DNA from 3 places in the Actinosynnema sp. NPDC091369 genome. Region 2 is predicted to be linked to each of the others. Evidence: riboswitches for the same ligand, from Rfam matches in the RefSeq annotation. Region 2 holds a riboswitch; each other region holds the start of a gene.
The links. A riboswitch is a leader RNA that binds a small molecule or an ion and turns the genes downstream of it on or off. The one in region 2 is predicted to bind glycine.
Positions count from the first base shown of each region.

Region 1: another riboswitch for glycine. It lies ahead of gcvP (aminomethyl-transferring glycine dehydrogenase); the one in region 2 lies ahead of gcvH (glycine cleavage system protein GcvH).
Region 3: another riboswitch for glycine. It lies ahead of gcvT (glycine cleavage system aminomethyltransferase GcvT); the one in region 2 lies ahead of gcvH (glycine cleavage system protein GcvH).

Region 1 covers NZ_JBIVUG010000010.1:60,855-65,259, reverse strand. Annotated here, with positions in the region: gene gcvP (aminomethyl-transferring glycine dehydrogenase) at 1-2,340, opposite strand, end outside; glycine riboswitch at 2,496-2,586, opposite strand; gene ACIQMJ_RS30460 (MerR family transcriptional regulator) at 2,678-3,244, opposite strand; gene ACIQMJ_RS30455 (bifunctional nuclease family protein) at 4,339-4,405, opposite strand, start outside.
Region 2 covers NZ_JBIVUG010000003.1:30,101-34,505, forward strand. Annotated here, with positions in the region: gene ACIQMJ_RS12610 (ABC transporter ATP-binding protein) at 1-69, opposite strand, end outside; gene ACIQMJ_RS12615 (hypothetical protein) at 118-492, opposite strand; gene ACIQMJ_RS12620 (hypothetical protein) at 498-680, opposite strand; gene ald (alanine dehydrogenase) at 1,023-2,129, opposite strand; glycine riboswitch at 2,324-2,418, shown strand; gene gcvH (glycine cleavage system protein GcvH) at 2,543-2,923, shown strand; gene ACIQMJ_RS12635 (L-serine ammonia-lyase) at 2,928-4,292, shown strand; gene ACIQMJ_RS12640 (TIR domain-containing protein) at 4,315-4,405, shown strand, end outside.
Region 3 covers NZ_JBIVUG010000003.1:815,447-819,851, reverse strand. Annotated here, with positions in the region: gene glyA (serine hydroxymethyltransferase) at 1-1,244, opposite strand, end outside; gene gcvT (glycine cleavage system aminomethyltransferase GcvT) at 1,259-2,359, opposite strand; glycine riboswitch at 2,488-2,582, opposite strand; glycine riboswitch at 2,584-2,671, opposite strand; gene ACIQMJ_RS16470 (DUF3817 domain-containing protein) at 2,735-3,037, opposite strand; gene ACIQMJ_RS16465 (hypothetical protein) at 3,053-3,451, opposite strand; gene ACIQMJ_RS16460 (helix-turn-helix transcriptional regulator) at 3,563-4,051, opposite strand; gene ACIQMJ_RS16455 (hypothetical protein) at 4,253-4,405, opposite strand, start outside.

The sequences.
Region 1 (4,405 bases), on a different contig from region 2:
GCCGTCCGCGCCCATCATCCGCACGTACGCCCACGAGATCGGCAGGATCGACGCCGAACCCCACGGCGCGGCGCTGATCGGGCCGACACCGGTCTCCGGACCGGCCGTCGGCTGCAACGGGTGGTTCGGCAGGAACGGCGCCAGGTGCGACCGCACGCCGATCGGGCCGACGCCCGGACCACCGCCGCCGTGCGGGATGCAGAACGTCTTGTGCAGGTTCAGGTGCGACACGTCCGACCCGAACTTGCCGTACTGCGCCAGCCCGATCAGCGCGTTGAGGTTCGCGCCGTCCACGTAGACCTGGCCGCCGGCGTCGTGCACCAGCCCGCACACCTCGCGCACGGTGTCCTCGTACACGCCGTGCGTCGACGGGTAGGTGATCATGATCGCGGCGAGCGAGTCGCGGTGCGCGTCGATCGTGGAGCGCAGGTGCTCGACATCCACGTTGCCGTGGTCGTCGCACTTGACGACCACGACCCGCATGCCGGCCATCACGGCGGACGCGGCGTTGGTGCCGTGCGCGCTGGACGGGATCAGGCACACGTCGCGGTGGTCGTCGCCGTTGGCCCGGTGGTAGGCGCGGATCGCGAGCAGGCCCGCGAACTCGCCCTGGCTGCCCGCGTTCGGCTGCAACGACACCGCGTCGTACCCGGTGACCTCGGCCAGCCACCGCTCCAGGTCACCGACGATGGTCAGCAGCCCCTCGGCGTCCGACGCGGGCGCGAACGGGTGCAGGTCGGCGAACTCCGGCCACGTCACGGGCTCCATCTCGGCCGTGGCGTTGAGCTTCATCGTGCACGAGCCCAGCGGGATCATGCTGCGGTCCAGCGCCACGTCCTTGTCCGACAACGACCGCAGGTAGCGCAGCAGCGCGGTCTCGGAGCGGTGCGCGTGGAACACCGGGTGGGTCAGGTAGTCGCTGGTGCGGCGCAGGTCGGCGGGGATGCCGTCGGCGGTGTCGGCGTCCAGGCCGTCCACGTCGGAGACGGTCACCCCGAACGCCTTCCACACCAGTTCCAGGTGCTCGCGCGTGGTCGTCTCGTCGCACGCGATGGACACCACGTCCGCGTCCACCTGCCACAGGTTCACGCCCAGGTCGCGCGCGGCCGACACGACGGCGGCGGCACGGCCCTCGACGCGGGCCCGCACGGTGTCGAAGAACTCGCCGTGCACGATCTCGACGCCGCCCTCCAGCAGGCCGGCGGCCAGCACGGTCGCCATCCGGTGCGCCCGGGTCGCGATCGCCTTCAGGCCCTCCGGACCGTGGTACACCGCGTACATCGAGGCCATCACCGCGAGCAGGACCTGCGCGGTGCAGATGTTGCTGGTGGCCTTCTCCCGGCGGATGTGCTGCTCGCGGGTCTGCAACGCGAGGCGGTAGGCGAGCGAGCCGTCCGCGTCCACGGACACGCCGACCAGCCGGCCGGGCAACTGCCGCTCCAGGCCCTGGCGCACGGCCATGTAGCCGGCGTGCGGCCCGCCGAACCCGATCGGCACGCCGAAGCGCTGCGTGGTGCCGATGACGACGTCCGCGCCGATCTCGCCGGGCGGGCGCAGCAGCGTCAGCGCCAGCAGGTCCGCGGCGACCACCGCCTGCGCGCCCGCCTTGTGGATCTCCTCGATCACCGACGCGTGGTCGCGCACCACGCCGGACGCGCCGGGGTAGGACAGCAGCACGCCGAAGAAGTCGCCGCCCAGGCCGAGCCCCTCGATGCCCTGCGACAGGTCGGCGGTGACGATCTCGATGCCCAGCGGCTCGGCGCGCGTCTCGATGACGGCCAGCGTCTGCGGCAGCGTGTCGGCGTCCACCACGAACTTGTTCGACTTGGCCCGGCCCGCGCGGCGGACCAGCGTCATCGCCTCGGCGGCGGCCGTGGACTCGTCCAGCATCGAGGCGTTGGCCAGCGGCAGACCGGTCAGGTCGGCGACCATCGTCTGGAAGTTCAGCAGCGCTTCGAGGCGGCCCTGGGAGATCTCCGGCTGGTACGGCGTGTACGCCGTGTACCAGGCGGGGCTCTCCAGCACGTTGCGGCGGATCACCGGCGGGGTGGTCGTGCCGTAGTAGCCGAGCCCGATCATCTGCGTCATCGGGCGGTTGCGCGCGGCGAGGGCGCGCAGCTCGGCCAGCGCCTCGGTCTCGGTGGCGGGCGCGGGCAGGTCCAGCACCAGGTCGCGCTCGCGGATCGACTCGGGGACGGCGTGCTGCGCCAGTTCCTCCAGCGAGCCGACACCGATCACGTCGAGGATGCGGGCCAGCTCGGCGGGCCGCGGGCCCACGTGCCGGTCGGCGAACGGGGTGCCGTGCTCGAGTGCGGCGAGGGGGATGCGGTCCTGCGTCATCGGTGCTGGCCTCCAGGGCTCCGGACAGACTTCTGCCGTTGCCCTCCCCCTCTGTCTTCTGCCCGGTCTCGGGCGCCTGAGAGCTTCACCCGGCTGTCGGGCTTGCACCGTCGGCGGGGTCGGTCGGTCGTGCCCGACCCGCTTTCCAGAGGCGTCTCACCCGCACGGTCCTTGCGCCTGAGAGGTTCCGGGGAGGATTTGCTCCTTCGGCGCCGAGACGGGCTCGGACTCTCCCGCACGGGATAAAGCGACTACGCGCGGAATCGTACCCGTCGGAGGGGTGAACGGTACCGCCGGCGCGACGTGGATCTCAGTGCGCGCCGGTCGACCCACCCGGTCAGCCGATGGCCCTCGTCCGACGGCGACGGGACAGCTCGTCGTCGGACGGCTCCACGATCTCGGCCCCGTCCGCCCGTTCGGCGGGGAAGTCGTGGATCGTGCCGCTGATCTCCCGCATCGCTCCGGAGACCGCGATGCCGAACACCCCCTGGCCGCCCTGGAGCAGGTCGACCACCTCTTCCGGCGACGTGCACTCGTAGACGGTGGTGCCGTCGCTGAACAGCGTGATGCGGGCCAGGTCCTGCACGCCGCGGCGGCGCAGGTGGTCCACGGCGACCCGGATGTTCTGCAACGAGACGCCGGTGTCCAGCAGTCTCTTCACGACCTTGAGGACCAGGATGTCCTTGAACGAGTAGAGCCGTTGGCTGCCCGAGCCGTGCGCACTCCTTATCGTGGGGTTGACCAACCCCGTGCGCGCCCAGTAGTCCAGCTGGCGGTAGGTGATGCCCGCGATCTGGCACGCGGCGGGGCCGCGGTACCCGACCAGTTCGTCCGGCAGCGAGGAGTCCGGGAACAGCTCACCCTGTTCGCCGGATCCGGCCCGGATGGGCGCTTCCTCGACCACGCCTGCCTCCCCTCGGTCCGGTCACGACGACCGGCGACCAACGTGAAGCCGCCGCGGTGCCCGAATCACACCGTGGCAATTCACCTGAGTTCGACGGTAAGACCGGCTAGGGGGCAGGTCAACGCGACGCGCGGGACGTGTCTGACCTCAACGTGAGGTAGAGGTTGAGAGAGTCGCCCGTCGTAAGCCATTCGGGTGACGTTTAGTGATCGTTTAGCCGATCAACGTTGACGTTGTGTAATTCAGGGGTGTGACGCCTGATGGTGGCACGCGGGGTTGATCCACAACGCACCGCGCACGCTCGCGAAGGGCCGTTCACGGTGTGGGGCCGGGGGTGCGCCCTTCGTGGGCGGGTTCGGGTAGGGGTGTCGTTGTCAAGCACCCGACTCGTCGGTACTTGGGGTGGGTTGGTGTACCCCCGCGGGGCGATTTGGGGTCCAAGAGCCCAAAAGCGTCCTCGCCGGACGGGCAGATCAGCAGGATGACCCCAACCCCCGCTGATGGCCCCTGTTTCGTCGTGGGTCCGGGTTTCGTGTCGTCCCACCGACCTCCCGAAGGGCTACCACACGCGTCAGGGGGGCGACATCAGTAGACGCCGTAGCCCGCAGTGGACCACGCCCCCCTTGACACGTGCGGTAGGGCTGCGCCAGGTCGGCGGGATGACACGAAGCCCTACTTGTGCAGCAAAGACGTCCAGCGAGGTGGGTCGGGGGTCGCGAGTCGCAACCGGGGTGCGGACGGGTCGGGCGCGGTCGGCCGCGTTGGGTTTGCCCTTCCCATGGGAGGGGTTCGTGTCGTCCCGCCGACCTGGCCTTGCCCTACCGCACGTGTCAAGGGGGGCGAAGTCCAGCAATGCCCGCGGCGCTTACTGATGTCGCCCCCTTGACGCGTGTGGTAGCCCGGAGGGAGGTCGGTGGGATGACACGGAACCCGACCCACGACGAAACAGGAGATCCCGGAGGTGGTCGGGGTCATCCTGCTGATCTGCCCGTCCGGCGAGGACGCTTGTGATCTCTCGGTCTTGGGTCTTCCCAGCGCAGCTCACCGCAACTACCGATGACCGCAAGGGCCGGCCACCTCGGGCGCAGATCGGCCTACGTGTCCGCCCCGCGGAAGTCCTCCGGCGAGACCGAGTCGAGGAACTCGCGGAACTTCTCGACC
Region 2 (4,405 bases):
CACCGCTGCGACCGGACCGAACTGCTTGGTCAAGTTCTGCACCACGATGCGGCCACTGCCGTCGTGCACGCGTCCCTCCCGAGTACTCCTACCGGGCGTCATCCTGCCCTAGGAGGGTCACTCCGGGAGCGCGTGTCGCGGTTTCGACACCACCCTCGGTATCTCCGCGGTGGTCTCGACCTCCGCCGAACGGCGCAGCGTGCGCAGCGGGCGGCGGCGTTCGCGGTGCGGCAGGCCGTCGCCGATGAGGTGCTGGTGGGCCATCGTCCACACCTGGCACGGCCACTTCTTGTGCCGCAGGATGCCGGGGCACGCGCCGCAGCGGCCGTCCGGATCCGGCTGGTGCACGGTCAGCAGCAGCCGCCACCCGTCGGCCAGGCGGTGGATCTCGGAGCGCGCGAGCGGCACCAGCGCCTCCGCCTCGCCGCTCTCGGCGGCCTCGTCCAGCAGCGCCAGCCGGCGCAGCACGGCGGCCCGCAGCACCTCGTCCACGCGGGTCACATCCGGCCGGCGGCTTGGTCGAGCAGGCGGTGCAGCCTGCGCGTCTGGGTGACGGACATCACAGCGGACTCGCCGGGTGGCGCGACCAGCAGAACCCGGTCGTCCTCGACGAGCACGGTCATCGACCGGTCCCGCCCGAACGGGTCGTGGCAGTCGATCCAGCCCTCGGGTTCAGCCATGTGCGCTCCGATCGGTGATGGCGCGGCGCGACGCCGCGCGAGCGGGTGACCCCGCTCCGTAGCTGCGGAGTTCCTGCCCAGTGCATCGGTCGCAGGGCCGTCGTGACTTACCCGTTATCACCCAAGTTCACTCGATTGCTTGAGCGCGCACACAGCGCGTTGCCACCGCCGGGCGAACTGTGGGCCGGATCGGTGGGGCCGCTGGGCACGGACCCGGGTTCCCGGCTAAGATTGGTCACGCGGCCCGCTCCCAGTGACCCCCAGGCTGGTTGAGCGGGCCGTCTTTCATGCCGAAGGGCCCCGCTCACGTGCTGTGAGCGGGGCCCTTCGCGGCAGGTGGGGCTAGATGTCCAGCGGGGTGTGGGTCATCCCGTGCGCCTGCGCCACCGGCAGGTTCGTCAGCAGGCCCTCGTGCGCGTTCAGGCCGAGCGCCAGCGACGCGTCGCCGCGCAGGGCCGTCTCCCAGCCGTGGTCCGCCAGCGCCACGGCGTACGGCAGCGTCACGTTGGTCAGCGCGTAGGTCGACGTGCGCGGCACCGCGCCGGGCATGTTCGCCACGCAGTAGAAGACCGAGTCGTGCACCTGGTAGGTCGGGTCGGCGTGCGTGGTCGGCCGCGAGTCGGCGAAGCAGCCGCCCTGGTCGATCGCGATGTCCACCAGCACCGAGCCGGGCTTCATGTCGGACACCAGCTCGTTGCTCACCAGCTTCGGCGCCTTCGCGCCGGGCACCAGCACCGCGCCGATGACCAGGTCGGCCTCGCGCACGGCCTGCTCGACGGAGTACCGGTTGGACGTGACGGTGCGCAGCCTGCCCTGGTAGAGGGCGTCGATGTGGCGCAGCCGGTCCACGTTGGTGTCCAGGATCTGCACGTCCGCGCCCATGCCGACGGCGATCGCCGCCGCGTTCAGGCCCGCCACGCCGCCGCCGATGACGACCACGCGCGCCGGGTGCACGCCGGGCACGCCGCCGGGCAGCACGCCGCGCCCGCCGGACGGCTTCATCAGCGAGAACGCGCCCACCTGCGGCGCGAGCCGGCCCGCGACCTCCGACATGGGGGCCAGCAGCGGCAGCGCCCCGTTCGCGGTCTGCACGGTCTCGTAGGCGATGGCGGTGGTGCCGGAGTCCAGCAGCGCCTGCGTCAGCGGCCGGTCGGCGGCCAGGTGCAGGTACGTGAACAGGACCTGGCCCTTGCGCAGCCGCGGGTACTCCTCGGCGATGGGCTCCTTGACCTTGAGCACCAGGTCGCCCTCGGCCCACACGTCGTCCGCGGTGGCCAGCACCTTCGCGCCGGCGGCCAGGTACTCCTCGTCGGTGATCGCCGAACCGAGGCCCGCGCCGGTCTCCACGACCACGTCGTGGCCGCGCTGGGTCAGCTCGTGGGCGCCCGCCGGGGTCAGCGCGACGCGGTACTCGTGGTTCTTGATCTCGCGGGGAACTGCGATCCGCACGGTGGGCTCCTTCGGCCGTTGTTACACCCAAGGTCCGGTACGGCGTTTTCGGTGTCATCGTGTCGCCCGCACCAACGCGGCCGTGCGCTGTTGTGCGGATCGAACAAGTCGTGGGGCGCGTTGACACCCGTCGGCGTGGGCACCTAGCGTTCGGGCGACCAACTGAACATCGGCCGCGGCGCGTCATGAGCGCCGGAACCCGCGCGGGAGAGACCTCGGTGATCGTGCCGGGGCGCCGAAGGAGCAAGCACCCCGCACACTCTCAGGCAGCGAGAACCGCTCGGGTGAGGCGACTCTGGAAAGCGCGCACGTCCGCGCACCCACGGTGCAAGCCGCCGCTCCGGCGACGGTGAAGCTCTCAGGTCCCAGGACAGAGTGGGGTCGGAGACCTTGCCGTTCTAGGGAGCGCTGTCGTGACCTTTCCGGACAACCTGCTGTACACGCCCGAGCACGAATGGGTGGACTGGGCACCGGGTACCCAAGAGCCCGTGGCGGTCGGCATCACGTCGTACGCGGCGGACTCGCTCGGCGACATCGTGTTCGTCGAACTGCCCGAGGTCGGCGCCGTGGTGACCTCCGGGCAGGTGTGCGGTGAGCTGGAGTCGACCAAGTCGGTCAGCGACCTGTACGCGCCGGTCAGCGGCGAGGTGGTCGAGGTGAACCCGGCGGCCGTGGCCGACCCGTCGCTGATCAACAACGACCCGTACGGCGGCGGGTGGCTGTTCAAGGTCGCGGTGACCGACGCGACGGGGCTGCTGACCGCGGCGAAGTACGCGGAACTGACCGGGGACTGACGTCATGGCGATCAGCGTGTTCGACCTGTTCTCCGTGGGGATCGGACCGTCGAGCTCGCACACCGTCGGCCCGATGCGCGCGGCGATGATGTTCGCCGAGCGGCTGCGGCCCGCGCTCGACTCCGTCGACCGGGTGCACGTGGAGCTGTTCGGGTCGCTCGGCGCGACCGGGCACGGGCACGGCAGCCCGAAGGCGGTCCTGCTCGGCCTGGAGGGCTGCCGGCCGGAGGAGGTCGACCCGGTCGAGGCGGAGCGGCGGCCGGCGGAGATCCGGGCCACCGGGCGGCTGCGGCTGGCCGGCGTGCGGGAGATCGCGTTCACCGAGGACGCCGACCTGGTCATGCACCGGCGCAAGTCGCTGCCGCTGCACCCCAACGGCATGAGCTTCTCCGCCCACTCGGGTGACACCGTGGTCGACTCGGCGGTGTACTACTCGGTCGGCGGCGGGTTCGTGGTGGATGAGACGGCCACCGGGACCGACCGGATCAAGGCGGACGAGACGCCGGTCGCGCACCCGTTCCGCAGCGGTGACGAGCTGCTGGCGCGGTGCCGGGAGACCGGGCTGTCGATCAGCGAGGTCATGCTGGCCAACGAGCTGTCGTGGCGGGACGAGGCGTCGGTGCGGTCGGGGCTGCTGCACATCTGGGACGTGATGCAGGAGTGCGTCGAGCGCGGCTGCACGGAGACCGGCGTGCTGCCCGGCGGCCTGAAGGTGCGCCGCAGGGCGGCCGAGATGCGCCGGCGGATGACCGTCGAGCACTACGCCACCGACCCGTTGCGGGTGATGGACTGGGTGACGTTGTTCGCGCTGGCGGTGAACGAGGAGAACGCCGCCGGCGGTCGCGTGGTGACCGCCCCGACCAACGGCGCGGCCGGCATCGTGCCCGCGGTGCTGCACTACTACACCCGGTTCGTGCCGGGCGCGTCCGACGACGGCGTGGTGCGCTTCCTGCTGACCGCGGGCGCGGTCGGCGTGCTGTTCAAGGAGAACGCGTCCATCTCCGGCGCCGAGGTCGGCTGCCAGGGCGAGGTCGGCTCGGCGTGCTCGATGGCGGCCGGCGGGCTGGCCGAGGTGCTGGGCGGCACGCCGGAGCAGGTCGAGAACGCGGCCGAGATCGCCATGGAGCACAACCTGGGGCTGACGTGCGACCCGATCGGCGGGCTGGTGCAGATCCCGTGCATCGAGCGCAACGCGTTGGCGTCCATCAAGGCGATCACGGCGGCGCGGATGGCGTTGCGCGGGGACGGCTCGCACTTCGTGTCCCTGGACAAGGTCATCAAGACCATGCGTGAGACGGGCAAGGACATGAAGGTGAAGTACAAGGAGACGGCCCGCGGCGGCCTCGCCGTGAACGTCATCGAGTGCTGACCCGGGGCGCGGGAGGCCGCCGTTGCGCGGCCTCCCGCGCCACCGCGCGGCCCATAATGCGCGGATGAGTGAGACACCCGCCGGTGAGCTGAGAGTGCAAGTCGATCGATTAC
Region 3 (4,405 bases), 790 kb from region 2:
TGCTTGGCCGCCAGCACCTCGACCCGGGCTCGCAGCTCCGCGAGGTCGGGCGAGGGCTGCAACGCCGCGGCGATGATGTCCGCCACCTCGGTGAAGTCCGCCGCGCCGAAACCGCGGGTGGCCAGCGCCGGCGTGCCCACGCGCAGGCCCGAGGTCACCATCGGCGGACGCGGGTCGTTCGGCACCGCGTTGCGGTTGACCGTGATGCCGACCTCGTGCAGCCGGTCCTCGGCCTGCTTGCCGTCCAGTTCGGACGCCACGAGGTCCACCAGCACCAGGTGCACGTCCGTGCCGCCGGTGAGCACCTTCACACCCGCCGCGGCGGCGTCGGGCTGCGACAGCCGGTCGGCGAGGATCTTCGCGCCCTCGACCGTGCGCCGCTGCCGGTCGGCGAACTCGGGCGACGCGGCGTGCTTGAACGCCACCGCCTTGCCCGCGATCACGTGCTCCAGCGGGCCGCCCTGCTGACCCGGGAACACCGCCGAGTTGATCTTCTTGGCCAGGTCGGCCTCGTTGGTCAGGATCACGCCGCCGCGCGGGCCGCCGAGCGTCTTGTGCGTGGTCGTCGTCACGACGTGCGCGTGCGGCACCGGGCTCGGGTGCAGGCCCGCCGCCACGAGACCGGCGAAGTGCGCCATGTCCACCATCAGGTACGCGTCCACCGAGTCGGCGATCCGGCGGAACTCGGCGAAGTCGAGCTGCCGCGGGTACGCCGACCAGCCGGCCACGATCAGCTTCGGCCGGTGCTCGGTCGCGAGCCGCTCCACCTCGGCCATGTCGACCCGGCCGTCCTCCGCCGACACGTGGTAGGGCACCACGTTGTAGAGCTTGCCGGAGAAGTTGATCCGCATGCCGTGGGTCAGGTGGCCGCCGTGCGCGAGGTCCAGGCCCAGGATCGTGTCGCCGGGCTGGAGCAGGGCGAACATCGCGCACGCGTTGGCCTGCGCGCCCGAGTGCGGCTGCACGTTCGCGAAACCCGCGCCGAACAGCGCCTTCACCCGCTCGATCGCCAGCCGCTCGATCACGTCGACGTTCTCGCAGCCGCCGTAGTAGCGGCGGCCCGGGTAGCCCTCGGCGTACTTGTTCGTCAGCACCGAGCCCTGCGCCTGGAGCACCGACACCGGCGTGAAGTTCTCCGAGGCGATCATCTCCAGCGTGCTCTGCTGCCGGTGCAGCTCGGCGGCGACGGCGTCCGCGACCTCCGGGTCGAACTCCGCGAGGGAGGTGTTGAAGTGCTCGGACATGTGTGGGGTCTCCCTTACGAGGTGCGCTTGTAGAAGGGCAGTGCGACGACTTCGACCGGCTCGTGCCTGCCCCGGACGTCGACGGACAGCTGCGTGCCGGGCTCGGTGTGGCCGACCGTGACGTAGGCCATGGCCACCGAGTACCCGAGGGTCGGCGACAGCGCGCCGCTGGTCACCTCGCCGATGGGGGCGCCCGAGGCGTCCAGCACCGGGTAGCCGTGCCGGGGGGCGCGGCGCGAGGCGGTCTTGAGGCCGACCAGGACCTGCTCCACGCCCTGCTCGGCGACGGCGGCCAGGGCGTCGCGGCCGACGAAGTCGCCCGGCTTGTCCAGCTTCACCACCCGGCCGAGGTTCGCGTGGAACGGCGTGCGGTCGCGGCCGAGCTCGTTGCCGTACAGGGGCATGCCCGCCTCCAGCCGCAGCGTGTCGCGGCAGCCCAGGCCCGCGGGCTTGAGGTCGTGCGGCGCGCCCGCCTCCAGCAGCGCCTGCCACACGTGCGCGGCGTCGTCCGGCGCGACGAACAGCTCGAAGCCGTCCTCGCCGGTGTAGCCGGTGCGGGCGAGCAGCACCGGCTTGCCCGCGACCTCGGTCGGGTACGAGGCGTAGTACTTCACCGCGCCCAGGTCGGTGGGCGTGAGGCCGGCCAGGATCGCGGTGGCCTTCGGACCCTGCACGGCGAGCAGCGCGTAGTCGGTGGACCGGTCCTCGACGGTGGTGTCGAAGCCCTTGGCCCGCTCGACCAGCGCCTCGTGCACGACGGCGGCGTTCGAGGCGTTCGCGACGACGAGGTACTCCTCGTCACCCGTGCGGTAGACGATCAGGTCGTCGATCACGCCGCCGTCGGCCTCGCAGACCATCGTGTAGCGGGCGCGGCCGACGCCGATCGCGGACGCGTGGCCGACCAGGGCGTGGTCCAGCGCGGCGCCGGCCTCCGGGCCGGTGAGCACGATCTCACCCATGTGGGTCAGGTCGAACAGGCCCGCCGACGTGCGCACCGCGTGGTGCTCGGCCAGCTCGCTGTCGTAGCGCAGCGGCATCCGCCAGCCCGCGAAGTCGGTGAACATGGCGCCCAGCGCCTCGTGCTCGGCGTGCAGGGGCGTGCGGCGGCTTTCCATCAGGCGGGTCCTCCCTGGGTGCGGACATGCCGAGGCGCCGACCGGTCGGGTCGGCGGGCGGGCACGTCCGAGAGATTCACGAGCGAAAGGATGACACGGCCCATCGGAGACTCCTCGTCGAGTGAGCCTCCCCCTCTGCCATGAGCCTGAGAGCTTCGCCACCGGGTGAGGGCGGCTTGCACCGTGGGCGAGGCGCACCGGGTGCGCCTGCTTTCCAGAGTTGCCTTCGTCGGGCGGTACCTGTGCCTGAGAGATTCCGGGGAGGAGTTGCTCCTTCGGCGCCCCGGTCGGGGACTCTCCCGCTCGACATCGACGGCCGTGTTCAGTTGGTACCGCCAGACGCTAGGGGTGGCCGGCGGGCGGGGTCAACCCCGGTCACAGGCTCTTCTCGGCCCGGACGCTCTCGACCACCCTGCGCTCGGCGTAGAACGACACGAACGGGATCGTGCCCGCGAGCAGCACCAGCACCGTGCCCTTGATCGACCACCGGGCCTTGAGCGCGAGGTCGACGGTGAGCACCAGGTACACCGCGTACAGGAAGCCGTGCACCGGGCCGACGACCTGCATCATGCCCTCGGTGCCGCCCGCGTACTTGGCGATCATGGCGACCACGAGCAGCAGCAGGCCGACACCGACCACGTAAGCCATGAACCGGAACCTGGTCAACGCGCCGCTCATCGCCCTACCTTCGCCTCACCGCTGGTCCCGCGCGTGCAGTTCGGCGAGCATGCGGTTGTAGGCCGCCAGCTCGTCGTCCTCGTCGTCGTGCGCGGGTGCTCTGACGGGCTCAACGGTAACGACCGGCCGCGACGGCACGGCCACCGGCTCCGGCGCGGCCTCGTCGGCGGCCCCGGTCGCCGCGGCGGCGGCCTCGGCCTTGCGGCGGGCGTCCAGCCTGCGGATGCGCCAGACCATGAACGCGGGGAAGAGGCCGAACAGCGGCCACTGGAAGACGTACCCGAGGTTCTGGAAGGTGCCACCGGCCTCGGAGAACCGCTCCCACTGCCAGTACGCCAGGCCGCAGCACACGACCAGCGACACCAGGCAGACGGCCGCGATCGCGAGCCGTCGGGGGGTGATGAGGCCGCGCACGCCTCAAGAGTACTTCGTGCGTCGCACAGGGCTGGGGCTCCCCGCGCAGGAGCCCGCCCCTCAAGGTGAGGGCTCCCCATCGCTGGAGGAGCCCGCCCCGACTCGTCGGACCTAGGCCACGCCGTCCCGGCGTTGCCTCTGCAACCTGGCCACGCACCAGGCCGCCGCGCTACCCCGACGCAGGTGCTGGAGCACCGTCATCGGGCCGAGGCGACGACCGAGGTCGGAGGGCGTGAGCCCGGCCGCCCGGTAGTCCAGAGCGCGCTGGTCCAGCGGGCTGATGCCCGCGTCCCACCACTGCTCCGCCTCGGAGAGGTCACCCACCAGCTGCCAGTAGCTGGCGGCGGCCGCGAGCAGGGCGTCGGGCACCTCGGGCGCCCGCTTCCGCATCGCCGCCACGTACGCCGGATCCGCGGACTCGACCTTCACCAGGCCGCGGGGACCGCCATTCGCCCGCTGCACCGGGATCCCCGGCGCGGACGGCGGGGCTTCCGCGAGCCACGCGTCCTTGATCCGGTTCACCTCCTGCAGCTCGGCGTCGTCCGAGCGCTCAGCCGCCCACTGCCGCAACAGCTCGTCGACTCCGGAGTCCTCGACCATTCTGCCTCCTCATCGGTCGAAGATCAGCCAATGCGACGCACCGTATTAGCGGGTACCGACAACCGCTAGACCCCGGTTTGTCTAAAACCCTGTTACCAGGGCGTTATAGCCCTCATTCCACCCGTACGGTGCAACGACGAGGGCGCATAGTCACCGATCGTGACCGCATTGAGCGGAGTTCGAGGGGACGCGGCGAGCGGGTCAGGCGAAGAGGCTGCGCACGAAGGTGATGATCGACTCCGCCCCGGACTGGAGCCACCCGAGCGCGGTCCGCACCGCTTCGGCGGACTCGTTCGGCCGGGTGATCAGGAGGAACAGCACCAGCGCGACCGCCGCCAGCGTCACCACCTTCTT